4 regions of the Dermacoccus sp. Tok2021 genome follow, and region 4 is predicted to be linked to each of the others. Evidence: riboswitches for the same ligand, from Rfam matches in the RefSeq annotation. Region 4 holds a riboswitch; each other region holds the start of a gene.
What was found. Region 4 has a riboswitch for S-adenosylmethionine ahead of K9D12_RS12235 (TauD/TfdA family dioxygenase). Riboswitches for the same ligand answer to the same signal wherever they lie in the genome.
Positions count from the first base shown of each region.

Region 1: it holds a riboswitch for S-adenosylmethionine, as region 4 does, so the genes downstream of both, K9D12_RS00810 (bifunctional o-acetylhomoserine/o-acetylserine sulfhydrylase) here and K9D12_RS12235 (TauD/TfdA family dioxygenase) in region 4, are expected to answer to the same signal.
Region 2: it holds a riboswitch for S-adenosylmethionine, as region 4 does, so the genes downstream of both, K9D12_RS13790 (MetQ/NlpA family ABC transporter substrate-binding protein) here and K9D12_RS12235 (TauD/TfdA family dioxygenase) in region 4, are expected to answer to the same signal.
Region 3: it holds a riboswitch for S-adenosylmethionine, as region 4 does, so the genes downstream of both, K9D12_RS15390 (flavin reductase family protein) here and K9D12_RS12235 (TauD/TfdA family dioxygenase) in region 4, are expected to answer to the same signal.

Region 1 covers NZ_JAGTHU010000001.1:177,975-183,454, reverse strand. The annotation lists gene K9D12_RS00835 (phosphatidylinositol mannoside acyltransferase) at 4-960, opposite strand; gene pgsA (phosphatidylinositol phosphate synthase) at 960-1,583, opposite strand; gene K9D12_RS00825 (HIT domain-containing protein) at 1,694-2,263, opposite strand; gene K9D12_RS00820 (hypothetical protein) at 2,296-2,682, opposite strand; gene K9D12_RS00815 (GNAT family N-acetyltransferase) at 2,679-3,158, opposite strand; SAM riboswitch class IV at 3,272-3,387, shown strand; gene K9D12_RS00810 (bifunctional o-acetylhomoserine/o-acetylserine sulfhydrylase) at 3,453-4,778, shown strand; gene thrS (threonine--tRNA ligase) at 4,849-5,480, opposite strand, start outside.
Region 2 covers NZ_JAGTHU010000031.1:13,796-19,275, forward strand. The annotation lists gene K9D12_RS13775 (hypothetical protein) at 1-287, opposite strand, end outside; partial or broken gene K9D12_RS15380 (hotdog domain-containing protein) at 440-583, shown strand; gene K9D12_RS15385 (acyl-CoA thioesterase) at 921-1,319, shown strand; gene msrA (peptide-methionine (S)-S-oxide reductase MsrA) at 1,411-2,064, shown strand; SAM riboswitch class IV at 2,292-2,403, shown strand; gene K9D12_RS13790 (MetQ/NlpA family ABC transporter substrate-binding protein) at 2,624-3,589, shown strand; gene K9D12_RS13795 (methionine ABC transporter ATP-binding protein) at 3,634-4,647, shown strand; gene K9D12_RS13800 (methionine ABC transporter permease) at 4,644-5,321, shown strand; gene K9D12_RS13805 (alpha/beta fold hydrolase) at 5,401-5,480, opposite strand, start outside.
Region 3 covers NZ_JAGTHU010000032.1:3,220-8,699, reverse strand. The annotation lists gene K9D12_RS13840 (ATP-binding cassette domain-containing protein) at 1-405, opposite strand, end outside; gene K9D12_RS13835 (ABC transporter permease) at 402-1,319, opposite strand; gene K9D12_RS13830 (LLM class flavin-dependent oxidoreductase) at 1,446-2,579, opposite strand; gene K9D12_RS15390 (flavin reductase family protein) at 2,579-3,124, opposite strand; SAM riboswitch class I at 3,399-3,488, opposite strand; gene K9D12_RS13820 (DNA translocase FtsK) at 3,674-5,480, opposite strand, start outside.
Region 4 covers NZ_JAGTHU010000022.1:33,569-39,048, forward strand. The annotation lists gene K9D12_RS12220 (cyclopropane-fatty-acyl-phospholipid synthase family protein) at 1-44, shown strand, start outside; gene K9D12_RS12225 (hypothetical protein) at 107-556, opposite strand; gene K9D12_RS12230 (cytochrome P450) at 717-2,015, opposite strand; SAM riboswitch class IV at 2,305-2,420, shown strand; gene K9D12_RS12235 (TauD/TfdA family dioxygenase) at 2,435-3,319, shown strand; gene K9D12_RS12240 (GNAT family N-acetyltransferase) at 3,364-3,951, shown strand; gene K9D12_RS12245 (carbon starvation CstA family protein) at 4,069-5,480, shown strand, end outside.

The DNA.
Region 1 (5,480 bases), on a different contig from region 4:
GTGTCAGTTCCCTCGCGGCGCGCGGTTGCCGAGGTCGTCGACGAAGACGCGCTGCATCATGTGCCAGTCCTCGGTGCGCTCGACGATCGCCGTCGACAACGCATCGACGCACTGCTGCGTGGCCGCGAGGACGTCGGCGCGCATGTCCGGCGACGAACCGGCATCGACAGGGTCGTGGAAGCGGATCTCGATGCCTCGCATCGCGCGACCCCTCGGAGGGTCGTAGGTGATCGTGACGGGGTACAGGCGAGCACCCGTGCGCCGGGCCAGAATCGCGGGCCCGGCGGCGACCCGCGCGTCGTGTCCGGCGAGCTTCACGGTGACGCCACGCTGCGTGAGGTCACGGTCCGACAGCAGCGGCGCAAAGGCGCCCGGCACCCGCAGCGCCGCCTCGACCTGACCCATGACGTCGACGCCCTGCGTCAACGGGATGATCGTCATGCCGAGGCCCTCACGGAACTCGAGGAACGCGCGGAAGAGCTCGTCGGGTTCGAGACGTTCGGCAACGGTCGTGACGTGCGCGAGCTCGGTGGCGGACCATGCGCCGGCGAGATCCCAGTTACCGAGGTGGCCGAGGTAGAGGACGATCGACTCCCCCGCCGCAAGGTCCGCCCGCACCTGGTCGATGGCACCGGTGGTGCGCACGAGCGAGCGCAGATCGTCTTGCGAGAGCGACTGGAGGCGGAACGCGTCGCACCAGTAACGGAAGTAGGAGCGCAGGCCCTCACGGGTGAGGTCGTCCAGGGCTGCGGCGTCGAGTTCCGGGCGGACCCGGGCGTAGTTCGAGCGCATCCGCTCGACGTCCTTGCCGCCGCGACGGTGAAGGACGTCCGCGATCTTCTCGAAGAGCGCGTACGCAGCCGGCTCGGGCAGGGCGCGCACGGCACGCCATCCGGCCTTGAAGGCGAGAACGGTGGCGGCGTCCTGCGCTCGCTTGCGGTAGGGAGCGGGCCGAGCCATCAGTTCGCGAGAGCCTTGCCGAGCGCCTGGCGACGCACCATGAGCATGCGCTGCAGCACGGTGATGAACGAGGCCACCGCGAGCAGGGCGAGCACGATCGTCAGGACGATGTACGGCAGGTCGAACAGGCCCGTGAGGCCGGTGGTGACGAGAACCGCGACGAGACGGTCGGCGCGTTCCGCGATGCCGACGTTCGCCTCCATACCGAGACCCTCGGCGCGAGCCTTGGCGTACGAGACGACGGAACCGAGCACGAGACAGGCGAGCGCGAGGCATGCCATGAGGAAGTTGTCGCCCTGGCCGGCGAAGTAGAGCACGAGGCCACCGAAGATGGCGGCGTCACCGACGCGGTCGAGCGTGGAGTCGAGGTAGGCGCCCCACACCGACGAGCGACCCGACAGGCGGGCCATGTTGCCGTCGAGCATGTCGGAGAAGACGAAGGCCGTGATGAACAGCGTGCCGACGAGGAACTCGCCGCGCGGGTAGAACCACAGCGCGCCGAACGAGACACCGAGCGTGCCGACGATCGTGACGACGTCAGGGCTGATGCCGAGGCGCAGGAGCAGCTGCGCCAGGGGGCGGAAGATCGCGGAGAAGAAGGCGCGCGCGTACTTGTTCAGCATGGTGACTCAACTGTAGCGGTTCGATACGTCGAGCCGAGGTGCGCGCCGCGCCGGACGAGTCACATCTCACCCCGCGTTCACGAGCCGCACGCCCCGCGAGGTCGAGGCCGTCAGTCGGTTGGCCAGGACGCCGCGATGCGCTGACGGCTGTCCTCGAGAAGCACCGGGAGAGCCTTCGTCTGGCCGACGATCGGCATGAAGTTCATGTCGCCACCCCAGCGGGGCACGATGTGCTGATGCAGGTGCGCAGCCACGCCGGCGCCCGCGACATCGCCCTGGTTCATGCCGAGGTTGAATCCGGCCGGGTTCGACGCCGCCTTGAGCGCGCGAATGCCCTGCTTCGTCAGCTTCGTGAACTCCTCGGTCTCCGCGTCCGTGAGGTCGATGTAGTGCGGCACGTGACGGTAGGGGCACACGAGCAGGTGGCCCGGGTTGTACGGGAAGAGGTTCATCACGACGAAGCAGTGCTCACCGCGGTGCACGATGAGGCCCTCGGCGTCGTCCTTGCCCGGCGCCGCGCAGAACGGACAGCCGTCGCCGGCGTCCCTCGAGGGGCGGTCGGCCTCGATGTAGGCCATGCGGTGAGGCGTCCACAGTCGGCCGAACCCGTCGGGCTCCCCCGCGAAGTCGTGCTCGGACTCGGCGTGCTCGGGAGTGAAGTCCTCGTTCTGCGTGACCATGCGCCCCATCCTAGGGAAACCCGCGCGCCGGGTCAGACCGGAGCGATCTCGGCGAGTTTCTCCACGAGCCGCTCGTCGCTCGCAGCGCCCGCGTGGGCCAGGCCGCCCACGCGCTCTGCCACTTTCTGTGCGACGGCTGCGGCATCGCCTTCACCCACGACGGCGACGGCGCTCGCGAGTCCGCCGAGGCCGCTTGCGGCGTCCTCGAGGTCGAGCCAGTCGTCGTCGGTGAGTTCCGCTGTCACACCCGCCCACACGACGCCCGCGGCCATGACGCCACGTTCGGCCAGCGATCCGACGCTCTCGCGCGGCAGCGAGCCGTCCTCACCGAGGTAGAGCACGACGGCGTTCGCCGCCGGCTTCGACGGGCAGGCGATGCAGCGCTCGCGCTGGTCGAGGGCCCAGATGATGTCGCTCATCGCTGCTCCTTCGTGGCCGCGAACGGTGCGTCGCGGTGCATGTGTCGCTCCTCCGGGGCACCGAGTCCGAGACGCTCGTACAACGGGCGCGCCTTCGGACGCGTGTTGAGCAGCATCCGCTCGACGCCGCGCGCGTCCGCCCAGGCGTCGACGGTGCGGAGCATGCGTTCGCCGAGTCCCGCGCCACGCTCGTCGGGCACGACGAAGACGAACGCGACGTACAACCACGGCTTGGCGCCGCGCGCGAGCGTCGGCATCCGGTGGACGAGGGCGCACTGCACGATGCCGACGACGGTGCCGTCGGAACGGGTGGCGATCCACGTGGGTACCTCGTCGAAGGCCGAGAGGAAGTCGTCCGCGTACTCGGTCACGAAACCGGCCCGATTCAGGTGCCCCTCCTCGAGGTCCGAGCGCAACCGAAGCGCTGCACAGGCGAAGGCGTCGTCACGCCTGGCCCGGGCGATGGTGATCGTCATGGCGCCAGTCAACCACGGCTTGACCCTTCGGCAAACGCCCCGCGCCGCACGGCAAACCACGATGTGAGACACGAGTCCCGCCCCTCGATACCGCCCGGGATATCCTCGGACCAGGTCACGAGCGCCAGCGTCAAACCCCGGTTTGCTGGCCGGCAACCCTCCCACCGCGGCGGGGTGCTCCGGGTGACGACCTGGCCCGGCGTCGGATACGCCCGGGCAAGCGCGGAAGCAGAGCTTCCGGCGCACCCCGCGTGCGAGGTTCGCGCACGGGTAGCGACCTTTCGAGGAGTTGTCATGAGCGCTCAGGACTGGGCTTTCGAGACCAAGCAGATCCACGCCGGCCAGGTGCCGGACGGGGACACCGGATCGCGCGCGCTGCCGATCTACCAGACGACCTCGTTCGTCTTCGACTCCGCCGAGACGGCGGCCAACCGCTTCGGCCTGTCCGACCTCGGCCCCATCTACACCCGCATCGGCAACCCGACGTCGCAGGCCGTCGAGGAGCGCATCGCGGCGCTCGAGGGTGGCGTCGGCGCCCTGCTGCTGGCCTCCGGCCAGGCCGCGACGACGTTCGCCATCCTCAACGTCGCGCAGGCAGGCGACCACGTCGTCGCGTCGCCCGCTCTCTACGGCGGTACGTACAACCTGCTCAAGTACACGCTCAAGCGTCTCGGTGTGGAGACCACCTTCGTCGAGGACATCGGTGACCTCGACGCGTGGAAGAACGCCATCCGACCGAACACCAAGCTCCTCTTCGGTGAGACGCTGAGCAACCCCGACCAGAAGGTCCTCGACGTCGCGGGTGTTGCCGCTGTCGCCCACGACGCCGGCCTGCCGCTGTTCGTCGACAACACCGTCGCGACGCCGTACCTGCTGCGCCCGATCGAGCACGGCGCGGACGTCGTCATCCACTCGGCGACGAAGTACCTCGGCGGCCACGGCACGTCGATCGCCGGCGTGCTCGTGGACGCCGGAACGTTCGACTACGCCAAGGAGCCGGAGAAGTTCCCGCAGTTCAACGAGCCGAGCGAGAGCTACCACGGCCTCGTTTTCGCCCGCGATCTCGGCGTCGGTTCGGCGCTCGGCGCGAACCTCGCATTCATTCTCAAGGCGCGCGTCGAACTGCTGCGCGACCTCGGCTCCGCCGTGTCGCCGTTCAACGCCTTCCTCATCGCGCAGGGCCTCGAGACGCTGTCGCTGCGCGTCGAGCGTCACGTGGAGAACGCGGAGAAGGTCGTCGCTTACCTGAGCGAGCACGCGCAGGTCGAAAAGGTCTTCTACGCCTCGAAGGACGACAGCCCGTACAAGGAGCTGGCCGACCGCTACCTGCCCACCGGTTCCGGTGCAGTGTTCTCCTTCGAGATCGCCGGCGGCATCGACGCGGGCAAGGCGTTCGTCGACGCCCTCGAGCTGCACTCGCACGTGGCCAACATCGGTGACGTCCGCTCGCTCGCCATCCACCCGGCGACGACGACGCACAGCCAGGGCAGTGACGACGACCGCCGCGGCGCCGGCGTCACGCCCGGCCTCGTGCGCCTGTCGGTCGGCATCGAGAACGCGAACGACATCATCGCCGACCTCGACAAGGGCTTCGCAGCCGCGAAGGCTGCCTCCGCCTGATCGCCCGCACCGCGGAGACTACGACGAAGCCGCCACCCCAAATCGGGGCGGCGGCTTCGTCGTATGTGGATCAGGCCTCGGCAGGTGCCTCGGCCGCCGTGGGCGACGTGTTGTTGCGCGAGGCGATGTACGCGGCGATCTCGGCCACGGCCTCGTCGACCGGCACGCCGTTCTTCTGCGAGCCGTCGCGGTAACGGAAGCTCACGGCTCCGTTGTCGCGGTCCTCCTCGCCGGCGATGAGGATGAACGGCGCTTTCGACTTCGAGGCGTTGCGGATCTTCTTCGGGAAGCGGTCGTCGCTCGTGTCGATCTCGACGCGTACGCCGGCCCGACGCAGCTTCTCGCCCACCTCGCCGAGGTAGTCGTAGTACTCCTCCGCGACCGGAACCCCGAGCACCTGAACCGGTGCGAGCCACGCCGGGAACTGCCCCGCGTAATGCTCGACGAGCACACCAAGGAAGCGCTCGATCGAACCGAACTTCGCCGAGTGGATCATGACCGGCTGCTGACGCGTGCCGTCCTGAGCCTGGAACTCGAGGCCGAAGCGCTCGGGCATGTTGAAGTCGTACTGGATCGTCGACATCTGCCACGTACGGCCGATGGCGTCACGTGCCTGCACGGAGATCTTCGGGCCGTAGAAGGCTGCGCCGCCCGGGTCGGGCACGAGCTCGAGGCCCGAGGCGTTCGCGACGTCGGCGAGCA
Region 2 (5,480 bases), on a different contig from region 4:
CGCTCGTCGAGGCAGGCGACGTCGAACCCGGCGAGATGTGGGTTGTCCTGCGTCGGCATCCCGATGGCTGCGGACCCGACGACGTCGCCGTCGTCGTCGATCGCGGCGAGCCAGACCTTCGCGTGGGCCAGGGACTCCCACATCTGTGCGAGTTCGTTCGGCGGGTAGGCAGTCGTGTCGCGCCCCCACTGGCGGCGCCCGGCCGTGACGAAGACGGTCGCCCACTCCTCGAACTGCGGGTGTTCAGGGGTGATCCGTTCGATGCGCACCGTGTTCATGCCAGTCATGGAACGCCAGCAACCGCGCGCCCGACAAGTGAATTTCCGGCGGTACCGGCCCTACGATCGACGGCAGGCCCGGAACCCGACGCCACATCACCCTGCGTTTCATGGCCGCACCGATGGATGCCAACGTGCGCGGGCGCGTCGGTGCCGGCCGGATGCTCGAGTGGATCGACAAGTCCGCGTACGCCTGTGCCGCGGCGTGGAGCGGGCACTACTGCGTGACGGCCTACGTCGGCAATGTGCGCTTCACCCGCCCCGTCGAGGTGGGCCACATCGTCGAGGTGCAGTCGCGTGTCGTCCACACCGGACGCACGTCGATGCGCATCGTCGCGACCGTTTCGTCCGGCGACCCGCGTCAGGGCGAGCTGCGCGTCAACACACAGTGCCTGCTCATCTTCGTCGCGGTCGACGACGACCGGAAGCCCACACCTGTCCCGACGTTCACGCCGCAGGACGAGTGGGAACGCGACCAGCAGGAGCGCGCCGTCACCCTCACCGACGTGCGCACCCGCATCGAAGCCGACATGGTGAAGCAGAGTTACACGGGACGCGACGGAGTCGTGCCGCGAGACGCTGCGCTTCCTCGCGGCACCGACGACCGTCAACTGGGGCGGCAACGTGCACGGCGGCGTCGTCATGGAGTGGATCGACGAGGCGACAACCCTCGTTGCGGAGCGCTGGAACCAGGGTTCGGCGGTGGCCGTGTACGCGGGCGGCGTGCGCTTCCACCAGCCGTTGCACGTCCGCGACCTCGTCGAGGTGCAGGCGCGGCTCATCCACACGGGCACGTCGAGCATGCACGTGTCGGCGCGAGTGCGCTCGGGCAACCCGCGCACGGGCGAACTGAACCTCACGACCGAGTGCACGATGGTGCTTGTCGGCCTTGACAACGACGGCGACAAGCGGGCCGTGCCGCCTTGGGTGCCAACGCTTTCCGAGGACGTCGCGCTCGACACGGACGCGCAGACGATGGTCGAGATCCGCGCGAGGCTACTGCGCCCCATCCCGCTCGAAGTGCCGCCGCTCGTCGACTGACGCGCGCCGTTCACGCGGTTGCTCCGCGAGTTCGGAATCCTCTCGGACACGCCTGCGTTGAACACAGCGACTCCAGTGAAAGGAACGCCCCATGTGGTTCACCCGTCAGGATTCCGCCCCGGTCGACGTCGCTGCCGTGCACGACGTTCTCGGCACGCCACTGCTCGGCGGGTGGCCGGACAAGACCGAGACGCTGTACGTCGCGATGGGATGTTTCTGGGGTGCGGAGCGCATCTTATGGCAGATCCCGGGGGTCGTCTCGACGGCCGTCGGCTACATGGGTGGCGACCGTGAGAACCCCTCGTACGAGGACGTCTGCACGGGCACGACGGGCCACACCGAGGCCGTCCAGATCGCGTACGACCCGGAGAAGGTCTCCCCGGCCCAGCTGCTCAAGGCGTTCTGGGAGAACCATGACCCGACGACGGCCAACCGTCAGGGCAATGACATCGGCACGCAGTACCGCTCTGCGGTCTACTGGACGACGCCCGAGCAGGAGACCGCTACGCGTCGCACCGCGGAAGCGTTCCAGGATGCGCTGACCGACGCGGGCCGCGGCGCCATCACGACGGAGATGAAGCCCGCCGACGAAGCCGGAAAGTTCTGGCCGGCCGAGGGCTACCACCAGCAGTACCTCGCGAAAAATCCAGGCGGGTACTGCAATCACGGCTACAAGGGCGTGACGTGCCCGGTCGGCGTGGCCGACCTCCCCGCGCAGACCGACGTTCTTCCGCCGAGCAAATAAGCGCGAGCTCGGGGTACCTCGACCCCGTGGAGTCCACGCTCCGCCCCTAGTGACTCCAGCCCACGGGGAGAGCACGGCGTCAGCGCATCTCTCCACTGGGCAGACTTTCCTGCCGTTGGGTCGAGGCGGCGACTACCCAACCGCAGGAAACTCGGCCCAGCGGTGACACAGAGTGGCCCAGATCACTTGATTTGACGGGCTTCTCGCGGCGCCTCTAATGTGATGCCGGTCAAGAGATCCGATGCAAAGCCCTGGCTGGTCGGACGGCAACCCTCACGAACGTGGCGGGGTGCTCCAGGTGATGACACGGCCGCGTCAACCGCGCGGCAAGCACGTTCCGCACCCGGAACACATCCCTTTCGAGGGCCTCGTACCGGTGCGCCCGATCCCGGGAGATCACATGCAGCACACGCATCGCCCCACCCAGGCCCCCACCGCGCGACCGCACACGCACGACGCCGCGTTCGCGCGCCCCAAGCACTGACCGCACCCATCGTCGGGCGGTCGTCGCCGCCCACCCCACCGGCGCCTCGCACGCCCCTTCGAGGAAGGCATCACCATGTCCGAGAACACCAACTCCACCACCCCCGGAGCCAGCCCGGCCGTCCAGGCCCTGCCCGAGAAGCCGAAGAGCAACGGCCCCAAGTACGCGGCCATCGGCGCAGGCGTCCTCGTCGTCGCGCTCGCCGCAGGCTTCGGCATCAAGGCCTTCACGGGTAGCGACGACGAGAAGCTGACGAAGATTACCGTCGGTACCACCGAAGCGTCCGACCCGTACTGGACCGAACTGGTCAAGGTCGGCAAGGAGAAGTACGGCCTCGACATCCAGCCGGTCAACTTCACCGACTACACGCAGGCCAACCCGGCGCTCTCCCAGGGCCAGGTCGACGTCAACCAGTTCCAGCACCTGCAGTTCCTCGCCGACTACAACGCCGCGAAGAACGACACCCTGACGCCGGTCGGCTCCACCTACATCGTGCCGCTGTCGCTGTACTCGAAGAAGCACACCACGGTGAACGAGTTCGCCGACGGCGGCAAGGTCGCCATCCCGAACGACGCGACGAACCAGGCACGCGCCCTCCTGCTCCTGCAGAGCGCCGGTCTGCTCACGCTCAAGGGCGGGGGCAACTCCCTGTCGACGCCCGCCGAGATCGACGCCGCGAAGTCGAAGGTCGGCGTCACGCCCGTCGACGCTGCCCAGACCGCAGCCGCCCTGCCCTCCGTCGAGGGCGCCGTGGTCAACAACAACTTCGCCGCCGACGCGAACCTCGACCCGAGCAAGGCGCTGTTCAAGGACGACCCCAAGGCGAAGTCCTCGGAGCCGTACATCAACGTCATCGTGGCCCGCAAGAAGGACGCCGACAACCCGACGTACGCGAAGTTCGTCCAGGCGTACCACGAGAAGTCGGTGCAGGACCTCATCTCCAAGCGCACCAAGGGAACCCAGTACGAGGTGAAGCGTTCCGTCGCGGACGTGCGCGGCATCCTCACCCGCATCGAGTCGCAGATCAAGGCCAAGAAGTGACCCCCACTCCCCCGGCCCGACCCGAGAACGCGCCGGCGGTCCGGCTGCGCGGCGTGAGCAAGACCTTCGTGCGCGGCAAGAAGAACGTCACCGCGCTGCAGGAGATCGACCTCGACGTCGCTACCGGCCGCGTCCTCGCCGTCATCGGGTTCTCCGGTGCAGGCAAGAGCACCCTCGTGCGGCTCATCAACGCGCTCGAGACCCCGACGACCGGCTCCGTCGAGGTCGACGGCGTCGATCTGGCGGGTCTGGGAGCAAAGCAGGTCCGAGCTCTGCGGGCCCGCATCGGCATGGTGTTCCAGCAGTTCAATCTCATCCGCTCGCGCACGGTGTACGCCAACGTCGCCTATCCGCTCGAGGTCGCCGGTTGGGACAAGGACAAGCAGGAGGCGCGAGTCACCGAACTGCTCCACTTCGTCGGTCTGACGGAGAAGGCCTGGGCCTATCCTGACGAGCTGTCCGGCGGCCAGAAGCAGCGCGTCGGCATCGCCCGCGCCCTGGCCACGAACCCGGAGATCCTGCTCGCCGACGAGTCGACCTCCGCCCTCGACCCCGACACGACGAAGGACGTCCTCGCCCTCCTGCGCCGCGTCAACGATGAGCTCGGCGTGACGATCGTCGTCATCACGCACGAGATGGACGTCGTGCGTGAACTGGCCGACGACGTCGTGGTCCTCGAACACGGCCGCCTCGTCGAATCCGGGCCGACCGAGCAGGTGCTCGGCGCACCGACATCGTCAGCCACGCGGCGGCTCGTCGACGCGACGCTGCGCAACGTGCCCGACGCCCGCGAGATCGCGCGGCTGCGCGAGAGGGTGAGCGGACGCCTCGTCACGGCAACCGTCCACGACTCCGCTGGATTCGGAAGGGTTCTCGCCTCCACCGGCGCCCGCGGTGTCGAACCGGAGATCGTCCACGGTGGCCTCACGCCCCTCAAGGAAGCGAACCTCACGACGTTGACCCTGGCCCTGCGCGGTGACGACGTCACCGTCACGCAGGTGCTGACCGACCTCGCCCAGGTCGCCACCGTCCACGAACTCGAGGAGGCCACGGCATGAAGGTCATCACTGCGGACACGGACTGGAGCGCACTGCGCCCCGTGCTGTGGGAGTCGGTCGGGCAGACCCTCCTCATGGTCAGCGCCACCATCGTCCTCGGCGGTCTGTTCGGGCTCGTGCTCGGCGTGCTGCTCAACACGACGCGCCGCGGCGGCATCATGGCCAACCCGACGGTTCACACGATCCTCAACGTGCTCGTCAACATCATCCGGCCGATCCCGTTCATCATCTTCGCGGCCGCGCTCGGTCCGCTGACGCTGAAGGTCACCGGCTCGACGATCGGTACCGCGTCGATGATCTTCCCGCTGACGCTCGCCGCAACGTTCGGCATCAGTCGCATCGTCGAACAGAACCTCGTGAGTGTCGACCCGGGCGTCATCGAGGCGGCTCAGGCGATGGGCGCGAGCCCGTGGCGGATCATCCGCACCGTTCTCATCCCCGAGGCGCTCGCGCCGCTCATCCTCGGATACACCTTCGCGCTCGTCGCCGTCATCGACATGACCGCGGTCGTCGGCGCGATGGGCGGCGGCGGTCTCGGCAACTTCGCGCTGGCGTACGGCTACCAGCGCTACCAGTGGGCCGTGACGTGGGCAGCCGTCGTCATCATCATCGTGTTCGTGCAGATCGCGCAGTTCATCGGTAACGCACTGGCCCGCAAGGCTCTGCGTCACTGATCGACGCGCACGGCGAAACGCCCGAGCGGCCGGCAACCTTGGGGGTGCCGGCCGCTCGGGCGTTCAAAGGGTCAGTCCGTCAGCGGGTCGACGAAGCGGCCTGCTGCAACTGGGCGCGCAGATCCTGCGGCATGCCGTGACGCTTCTTGCCGTGGCTCT
Region 3 (5,480 bases), on a different contig from region 4:
CTCTGCGAGCGTCTGCGTGATCCTCGCGTCCAGTTCCGCCCCGTTGACACCCATACTTTGTGCGCCTAGCCGCACGTTCGCAGCGACGTCCTCCCACGGCAACAACCGCGCGTCCTGGAACACGACGGACACACGCTCGCTCGTGCCCACCGCCCCAGAGACCTCGCCGCGATCGAGACCGGCCAGGAGGCGCAGCAGGGTCGACTTGCCCGCGCCCGACCGTCCCAGGACCGCAACGAACTGCCCGGCGGGGATGTCGAGGTCGAGGTCATCAAGGACGACGTTGTCCCCGAATCGCCTCGAGACGGACTCGAGATGGACGGCAAGGCCCTTTCGGCCGTCCAGTCCCGGGGACGTCCACCGATCGGTGGGCCCACCAGGGTGCTTCGACTGGTTGTCGCTCATTGTGACGTTCCTTCCGTTCGCCACCGCAGGGCGCGGCGTTCCGCCACCCGGACGGCGGCGTCCGTGATGAGCCCGAGGGCGGCGTAGGTGAGCAGGCCCACGACGATGGTGTCGGTCTGCATGAAGTCGCGGGCGTTGTTGATCATGAAGCCGAGTCCGGCCGTCGCGCTCATCTGCTCTGCAACGATGAGGGCCAACCAAGCGAAGGCGAGAGCTTGCCGGACGCCCACCAGGGTTCCGGGCAGGGCACCGGGAATAATGACGTGCCTAAAGCGCTGCCACGCCGTGAGGTCCAGCGCGTCGGCGAGCTCGTACAGATCGGAGTCGATGGATCGAAGCGCACCTACCGCGTTGAGGTACAACGGCACGCACACCCCGAGCGCCACCAGGAGGATCTTCGGCGCTTCCCCGATCCCGAACCAGACGATGAACAACGGAACCAGCCCCAGCAGGGGCAGAGTCCTGAGCATCTGCATCGGCGGATCGATAATCGCCTCACCGGTACGCGTCAGGCCCACCGGGAGCGCTGCACCCAAGGCAATGAGCGACCCCAGTGCGAATCCGAACCCGGCACGCTGCACCGAGACGCTGAGGGCAGTTGTGAGCGTGCCGTCGGAGATCAGCGACCCCAGCGTTGAGAGGACCCGGGATGGCGGTGCGAGAACGTCCTGCGGCAACCAACCGATGACACTCACGGATTGCCACACCGCGATGATTGCCAGCGGGCTCAGAGCCCGCACCTCCCAACTCGGCGGCTCGTGATCACTGCGGATGAGATTCCGCCGCCTCCTACGGCGCGCGTTGGAGCCAGCGCTGCCTAAGCGCACTCGGGCAGGCAAGGTGTCGTCGGCCGATCCCGGCGAAGCAACAGCTGCCGCCGTCGACGCCCGAGCTGTGCTGCTCGTCACGTTCATGAGTCACTCCTCATAGGTTTTCATTATGATTTGTCAAACATTTGCTTATGCAATTGCGGAAAGAATGCCGGCCAGGTCAGTGGCCACGACCTGGCCGGTGCAAACCCTCGAATTCGAGAAAGATCCTCAGCTCACGGCTCGGTCGTGCGAATGCTCTTCCGCCGGGACCGCCTCCACCCGTGGGCGCACCCCCTCACCGAACCAGTAGGCCTCCTCCAGGCACGGGTATCCGGACAACACGAAATCGTCAAAGCCGACGTCGCGGTACTGCCGAATCAGGTCTGCGACCTCAGCATGTGAACCGACCAGCGACGTTCCGGCTCCACCGCGCACCAGCCCCACGCCAGCCCAGAGCCCGGGGTAGATCTCCAAATCGGCAGTGGTCCCTCCGTTCAGCGCGAGCATGCGCCGCTGCCCTTCGGATTCCGACCGACGCAGCGCGTCCTGCTGACGTTCGATGAGTTCCGCGGGGATGCGCTTGAGTAGCCCTTCCGCGACCGCCCAGGCCTCGGCGGATGTGTCTCGGGAGATCGTGTGCAACCGAATACCGAATCGCACAGTGCGGCCCTGCCGGGCGGCCAGTTCGCGGACTCGGTCGATCTTCTCCTTGGCCTGTGCCGGCGGCTCCCCCCAGGTGAGGTACACGTCGGCGTGGCGGGCCGCGATCTCGAGTGCGGCTGGCGAAGATCCGCCGAAGAAGACCTCGGGACGCGGGGTCGGCGTCCGCGAGAGTCGCGCTTGTTCCACCACCAGGTGTTCGCCGCGATAGTCGAACGAATCCTCGCAATCCCACAACCGACTCACGACGTCGAGGAACTCTCCGGTCCGCGCATATCGGGCGTCCTTGCCGAGGAAGTCGCCGAACGCCCGCTGCTCGGACGATTCTCCCCCGGTGACGATGTTGACGTGGAGTCGACCGTCAGTGATGGTCTGGAAGGTGGTGGCCATTTGCGCTGCCAGAGTCGGCGAGACGGACCCTGGGCGGAAGGCGACGAGAAACTTCAGCCGCTCAGTGTGCTGGGAAAGCGCAGCGGCCATGAGCCAGGAGTCCTGGCACCACAGACCCGTTGGCGTCAGGACGGATTCGAAACCGTTGGCCTCCGCCGCCTGTGCCACCTGACGCAGGTAGCCCGCGGACGGTTCACGGGTTCGATCAGTGCCCTCGACCGCGGCCCCATGACCTCCAGAGACAATTCCACGCGAGTCGCCGGAGGTCGGTAGGAACCAGTGGAAGGTCGGCTGGTTCGTGGACGTGCTCATCATCGGACTCCGTTCGTCGTTCGTGACACTGAGGGCGAGACGCTGTGATGCGCTCCGTTGTGGTGGGCAAGCGGACCGCGATCTGCGACGTGCTCGGCGCTATCCACCTCGGCGACGATGAGGCAGCTGTCTCCCGCCTCATGGGCATCACGGACCGTGGCTGTCAATCGAGCTGCGACGTCCGTGAGTCGCGGCAGACCGGTCCTGTCCCACGACCAGAGACCGTCGTCCTGAAACCGGGCCTCACGCGGGCCGGCGAATCGGGTCATGAGCTGCCCTTGGTTCTCGTCGAGAAGGTGGAGGGCGACACGTCCGGTTCGCACGATTGAAGCCAGCGAGTGAGACGTGCGACTGATGTTGAAGGACACGAGGGGTGGGTCGACCGAAACCGAGTGGACAGACAAAGCGGTCAAGCCGACCGGCCCTGCCTCCCCGGCAGTCGTGATGACCCAGACGCTCGAGACCGCGCGGCGAAACACGGGACGAAGATCGGGCTTCACCACCGAGACAACGATCTCGGTGTGAGGTGGTGCTGTGGGCAACATGAAACTCATCTCTTGATCAGTGAGCGGGGAAGGGCGTCTAGCGCGCGTACGACGTACCGGGTCACATCGACAATCGGTGATCCGACCGGACGGCATCTCGGGCATGGGCGGGCTACGACCCGAGAGTCGAAAGTCGCGAGGGTCGCGCCCACGGAGGCGTTGAGATCGTCGTGCGTTCTTCAGCGACATGCACTGACGCGACGGCGCATCAAATCAACCGTCCGACGTCGGCAGGCACGAAAAGACGAAACGCGGTGTTCCGACATGAGAATCAACTCCATCGCTTCTGGCGTGAGCACCGTTCCGCGAGGGTCGGTTGCTGCGGCGTCGACGAGCCAGATCTCTCGGCCGCTCTGGATGGGATGAATGCAGTCAACTGGCTGGTCGCGCCACCCACAAGCAGAATCCACATACTGGGACACGACACCTGTATCGCAACTACCACCTCGGACGCCACACGGGACCGTCCGGGACACAAAAGTCCCAGCATCCCGATGATCCGGGATGCAGGGACTCCTCCATCAGGCTGGCGCCGCCGACCTGGCGACCTCAGCGACCGTGCTGCGTCAGCTCCCAGGCGTCCTCACTACCGTCACCGCCGTCGTGCCCGTCGTAGTACTGCTCGCCCGGTTCGTCGAGATCGCCCTGCGCCTGGGCGACGAGGTCGACCGGACCGCCGTCGGCGCCGCTGGCCACGGCATCGTCCGGAACGTCCTCGCCCTTGAGCAGCGCGAGCGTCATGGGGAGGTCGTCGGGCTTGACGAGGACGTCGCGCGCCTTCGACCCCTCGGACGGGCCGACGATTGCTCGCGACTCGAGCAGGTCCATGAGGCGACCGGCCTTGGCGAAGCCGACGCGCAGCTTGCGCTGCAGCATCGAGGTCGAACCGAACTGCGTCGTGATGACGAGCTCGGCCGCCTGCAGCAACACGTCGAGGTCGTCACCGATGTCCTCGTCGATCTCCTTCTTGGGCGCCGTCTGCTGAACGTCCTCGCGGTAGTTGGGCGCGAGCTGAGCCTTGACGTGCGCGACGACGCCGTGGATCTCCGACTCGTTGACCCACGCGCCCTGCACACGCATCGGCTTGCTCGCGCCCATCGGCAGGAAGAGCGCGTCACCCTGACCGAGGAGCTTCTCGGCGCCGGGCTGGTCGAGCACGACGCGGCTGTCGGCGAGCGACGACGTCGCGAACGCCAGACGCGACGGCACGTTGGCCTTGATGATGCCGGTGACGACATCGACCGACGGGCGCTGCGTCGCGAGGATGAGGTGGATACCGGCGGCACGCGCGAGCTGCGTGATGCGCTGGATCGAGGCCTCGACGTCACGCGGCGCGACGAGCATGAGGTCCGCCAACTCGTCGACGACGACGAGGAGGTACGGGTACGGCGCGAGCTTGCGCTTGCTGTCCGGCGGGAGGGTCACCTTGCCCGCACGCACGGCCTTGTTGAACTCGTCGATGTGCTTGTAGCCGAACGCGGCGAGGTCGTCGTAGCGCGCGTCCATCTCGCGCACGACCCACTCGAGAGCCTCGGCGGCCTTCTTCGGGTTCGTGATGATCGGCGTGATGAGGTGCGGGATGCCCTCGTACGCCGTCAGCTCGACGCGCTTGGGGTCGACGAGCACCATGCGCACCTCTTCGGGCGTGGCCCGCATGAGGAGTGAGGTGATCATCGAGTTGACGAAGCTCGACTTACCGGCACCGGTGGCACCGGCGACGAGCATGTGCGGCATCTTCGCGAGGTTGGCCACGACGTAGCCACCCTCGACGTCCTTACCGACACCCATGACCATCGGGTGGTGATTGTTGCGGGCCGCCTGGCTGCGCAGCACGTCACCGAGGCTGACAAGTTCCTTGTCGGCGTTCGGGATCTCGATACCGATGGCCTTCTTGCCCGGGATGGGCGACAGGATGCGCACGTCGGCGCTGGCCACGGCGTAGGCGATGTTCTTGCTCAGACCCGTGACGCGGTCGACCTTGACGCCGGGGCCGAGCTCGACCTCGTAACGCGTGACCGTCGGGCCGCGGGTGAAACCGGAGACGACGGCGTCGATGCCGAACTGGTCGAGCACCTCGGTGAGCGCGTCGACGACGCGGTCGTTCGCGGCCGAACGCTCCTTGGGCGGCGTGCCCTCCTCGAGGAGGGTCGACTCGGGCAGCGTGTACGTGATGTCGCCGGCGAGGGCGAGCTGCTCGACGCGCTGTGGGAGCTGCTCCGTCGGCTGAGCCTCGACCTGACGTTGAGGCACCTCGGCGGCCGGGCGCTGCGCCGTCTCCTGGCGGGCTGCGGCGGCCTTGGGCGATTCGCCCGGACGCTGCTTGGAGCCACCGGCCGTCTCGACGGTGGCGGTGTCG
Region 4 (5,480 bases):
GCGACAACGGGGGCTACCCGCTGGGCTCGCACTGGAGGGCCTGAAACGGGCGCGGCGCTGGTCGGACGCCCGTTGACGTTCGACCAGCGCTACTGTTCGGAACGCCTCAGCGGCGCGGGAATCCCGCGGCCTTCAGAGCTGCGGCGATGAGGGCCGGCTGACCGAAGAGACGCGCCAGACGCTTGGCGTCGCTGTCCAGACCGAAGGCGTCGTGACGCTCCGCGTACTGGCTGATGTTGCCAGGGAAGATCGCCGCGTAGAACGCGGCCAGCGCCGCGCCCACGAGCGCCCTCCGCTGCGGAAGTGCCAGCAGTGCGGCGCCGAACGCGATCTCCACGACGCCGGAAGCCAGCACGACGGCGTCCTTGTCGATCGGGAACCAGTCGGGCACCTGCGCCTGGAAGTCGTCGCGCGCGAATGTGAGGTGCGACGTGCCGGCGAACGACATCATGGCGCCCAGACCGAGACGGGCCCAGTTCTGCGGGCCGGACGGCGGCGTAGGCGCGGGCTCGGCCAGAGAACGGATGGACTCGGTGAGTCGAGATATACCGGACATTCTGTGATCCTTCCGTGGGGACGATGCGATGGAGTGCTTGAGGAAACACACCAGGTCGCGGTCGGCGGCTGCGACTGCTCCCTGGCCTGGGCGGGGGAGCGGTGCCGTTTTCATGAGGTCCAGCGCTTGTCATGCCCCCGACCTCACGGAAACACGACGATCAGGCGCGCTTCACCCGCACCCGGGCGCCGCTACCGGGCAGCGTCGGCAACTGGGTCCACTTGAAGTCGAGGCCCTTCGGATCGATCTCCACACCCGGGGTGCACAGCCCGGCAACCGTCACCGACAGCGCGGTCACCGCGATCTTCTCGCCGGGGCAGCGGTGCCCGGTGGCGACGTCGCCACCGCCCTGAGGGATGAAGCTCTGGATCTTCTCCGCGTCGACACCGGTGAAGCGTTCGGGGCGGAACTCCTCGGGCGAGTCCCACTCGTGCGGGTCGTTGTTCGTGCCGAGGATGTCGATGAGCACGCGCTGGCCGCGACGGATCTTCTGGCCTCCCCATTCGAAGGAGTCACGGGCGAAGGCCGGCAGCATCGGCACGAACGGGGAGACGCGGCGCACCTCCTGGGCGAAGGCGACGGCCGTCGGGTTCTCCAGCAGCGTGCCGCTCGATGCCACCTCGTCGGCGATGCGCTCGCGGTACTCGGGGTGCTCGACGAGTGCGCGAGCGGCGAAGGCTGCGAAACGCGCGACGGCGATGGTCGGACGCGTCGTGTTCTGCAACTCGACCCCAGCGGTGTGCTCGTCGAGCGGTGAGCCGTCGAGGTTCGTCGCGTTCGCGACCTCGTGCAGCGCGGTGCCGGGTTCGGGCGTGATCTCACCTCGTCGGGTGCGCGCCACGAGGTCGGCCGCCCACGCGTCGCACCGACGACGGTTGATCCACGCCTCGACGTGCGCGGGGCTCTTGCGCCCGAAGCCCTCGACGATCTGGCCGAGACGCTGCGCCCACGTGTCGAGTTCCTCCTCGCTACCGGGAACGCCCGCCCACCGCAGGGCGGCACGCCCATACGTGATGACGCTTCCGTCGTAGACGGTTCCCGGCTCCTGCTCCCAGCGCGCGAGCGTCTTGCGCATCTCATCCTCGAGAATCGGCATGAAGCGGCGAACCTGAGCGTCGTCGTAGGTGATGCGCATGAGCATGGCCTTGCGGTGACGGTGCTCCTCGTCATCGAGACCGTGCACCGCGCCCTTACCGAACAGCGGCCCGCGCACCGGCAATGGCATCGCGCCGTCACGCTTCATGCGCGAGGTGTCGTAGAACAGGTCGACGCCCTCCTTGCCGCGCACGATCAGCGCGGGGCGTCCGAGCAGGCGGGTGGCGAGCGGTCGCGCGTCCCCGGGGCTACGACCCTCGGCCTTGCGCAGGCGCTCCTGGAACAGGTAGCCGTCCGCCAGAAAGGCAGCGGTCTGATCGGGCAGTTTGGACAGCAGGGCGGTCGCGTTCTTCGCAAGGCTCATCGGTGCTCCTTCATTGCCACGTCATGGTTTGTCTCCGACGCTACAGGACGGCCGGTGGCCCCGAGATCGCCTGCAGCACGGCCACCCGCCAAGGTGGGCGCGTCCTGGCGGACGGTGTGCCGGGGCGCCTTCGGCAGTGTGAACCGGTGGGGAAGGGAGCCGCCTGTGCGGGAAATGCCGCGCACATCGGGACCTTGCGACATCACGCCGCGGGCGGACGAGGCCAGGATGTGGACACTGGCTAGTCATAACCATGAGTTTGGTAACCGTGTGGGTTAACTTATGTCTGGGTCTCGAGTTCCGGCGATAAGTCTCGGCTGGCCGGACGGCAACCCTCCGCTGCGGTGGGGTGCCCCGAGTAACGACCTGGCGCGTCGCCGCCCGGCGTCTGCGCAAGCGCAACGAACAAAGAGGTTGTCATGACACTTCTCGCCACCCACGCTCCCGCCACGACGCCCGGACTGCGCATCGAGCGCCTCGGCCCGGCCCTGGGCGCCGTCATCCACGGCATCGACCTGGCGTCCATCGACGAGATCGCGGCCTTCGACATCCGCCGCGCCCTGCTCGCCCACAAGGTGCTCTTCTTCCGCGATCAGCACGGCTTCGACGACGACGCCCAGGTACGCCTCGGCAACCTCCTCGGCGACCTGACGCCCGGCCACCCCGTCGCCGGCAACCACGAGCGCAGCGAGATCTACAACATCGACTCGAGCGACCCCGAGTTCTCCTTCTCCGACGTCTGGCACACCGACGTCACCTTCATGAAGCGGCCGCCGTCCATCAGCATCCTCCGCGCCGTGACGCTCCCGCCCTACGGCGGCGACACGTCCTGGGCCGACAGCCAGGCCGCCTACGACTCCCTCTCCGCACCCTTCAAGGCGCTCGCCGACCAGCTGCTCGCCGTCCACGACGGCAACCGCGAGTGGGGCGCCTTCCTCAAGAAGAACGGCGGCCACGAGTGGGAGGGCGAGATCGTCACCGAACTGCCCGCCGTCGAACACCCCGTCGTCCGCGTCCACCCCGAGACCGGCCGCCGCGGCCTGTTCGTCAACCCCGGCTTCACCTCCCACGTCAGTGGCGTCTCCGACGCCGAGTCGCGCGCCATCCTCGACGCCCTCTACGCCCACCTCACGCAGCCCGAGCACACGATCCGTCACCGCTGGGCGCCCGGCGACGTCGGCATCTGGGACAACCGCGCCACCTCCCACTACGCCAACCGCGACTACACGAACACCCGCGTCATGCACCGCGTCACCGTGCGCGGCGACGAGCCCCGCGGCGTCGACGGCCTGCGCGCCCACTAAGCGCACCGAAAACTGATCGACGCCCCACGGTCGGGGGTGATGAGATGACCGACATGATCGAACTCATCGCCCCCGACGCCGCGCGCTACGACGACTGGTCGGCCATGCTGCGCGAGTTCCGCGACGCCACCACCGACTCGCGCGACGACCGCTGGGTGTGCGCGGGCGGCATGGACGGATCGGGCTTCTTCGCGGGCACCGACGTCGACATCACCCCCGACGGCTTCGCCGCCTACGTCGAAGACTGCGCCCGCCAGGGCAACACGATGTGGCCGCCGCACACCGGCCTCGTCCACTGCTCCTACTTCTGGATCGTCGACGACGGCGCCCTCGTCGGTCACCTCGCCCTGCGTCACGCGCTCAACGAGTTCCTCTACGAACTCGGCGGCCACATCGGCTACTCCGTGCGGCCGGCCGCTCGCGGACGCGGCATCGCGAAGGAGGCTCTGAAGCTCGGGCTCGCCGAAGCCGCCGCGCTCGACATCGCCCCCGTGCTCGTCTGCTGCGCGCAGACGAACGGCGCCTCGCGCGCCGTCATCGAGGCCTGTGGCGGGCAGCTCGAGGACGTTCGTGAAGACAGCCGCCGTTACTGGTTCGGCGACGGGCCGCGCCCCACCGGCCCCACTGCGTGACGTTCGTCCAAATTCGTGATGAAGGTGTGACCTGCGCGTGCGTTGTCAAAGCCCTGTGACCTACCCGACACCGCATAACGTGGCCCTGCTCACACTCACACGAAAAGGGAGGTCTCCGTGCCCGCGTCGAGCACCAAAACCCCCGAGCGCGACGGGAACACGCCCCCGGTCGCGGTCGACCTACCCCGCCAGATCACGGGACGTCAGAAGATCGTCATCGCCGTCGCGGCCGTCATCGCCGCCATCGGCTGGACGATGGTCGCGTTCGTCCGCGGCGAGCACGTCAACTCGATCTGGTTCGTCATGGCTGCCGTCGGCAGCTACGTCATCGGCTACATGCTGTACAGCCGCCTCATCCAGTACAAGGTCATCCGCCCGCGCGACGACCTCGCCACCCCGGCCGAGCAGTTCGAGAACGGCCAGGACTTCATGCCGACCGACCGGCGCGTGCTGTTCGGTCACCACTTCGCCGCCATCGCCGGCGCCGGCCCGCTCGTCGGCCCCGTGCTCGCCGCGCAGATGGGTTACCTGCCGGGCACGCTCTGGATCATCTTCGGTGTGATCTTCGCGGGCGCCGTGCAGGACTACATGGTGCTCGCTATCTCCACGCGCCGCGGCGGTCGCAGCCTCGGCCAGATGGCGCGCGACACGCTCGGCCCCGTCGGTGGCTGGGCGGCGATGTTCGCCGTCATGGCGATCATGATCATCCTGATCGCGGTGCTCGGCCTCGTCGTCGTCAACGCCCTTGCCGAGTCGCCCTGGGGTGTCTTCTCGCTCGCGATGACGATCCCGATCGCGCTCTTCATGGGTTGCTACTTGCGCTTCATGCGCCCGGGTGCCGTCTCCGAGGTCTCGGGCATCGGCGTCGTCCTGCTGCTCCTTGCCATCGTCGCCGGTGGCTGGGTTGCCGGCACCGACTGGGGCAAGGACCTGTTCACGCTCTCGCCGACGGCGCTCGCGTGGGCCATCATCATCTACGGTTTCGCCGCCGCCGTCCTTCCGGTGTGGCTGCTGCTCGCTCCGCGTGACTACCTGTCGACCTTCATGAAGGTCGGCACGATCGTGCTGCTCGCGCTGGGCATCGTCATCGCGCGCCCGTCCATCGACATCCCGGCCATCACGTCGTTCGGCAAGGAGGGCAACGGCCCCGTCTTCGCCGGTTCGCTGTTCCCGTTCCTGTTCATCACGATCGCCTGTGGTGCGCTCTCCGGCTTCCACGCTCTCATATCCTCGGGCACGACGCCGAAGCTGCTGCAGAAGGAGAGCCAGGCTCGCCTCATCGGCTACGGCTCGATGCTCGTGGAGTCGTTCGTCGCGATCATGGCGCTCATCGCGGCCGCCATCATCGACCACCACCTGTACTTCGTCATGAACTCGCCCGCCGGCGTCACCGGCGGTACGCCCGAGAAGGCTGCCGCGTGGGTGAACTCGCTCGGCCTCGGCGGCGACCCGACGTCGGCCACCGAGATCGCGCAGGCCGCGAAGGACGTCGGCGAGGAGTCGGTCGTCTCCCGCACGGGTGGCGCACC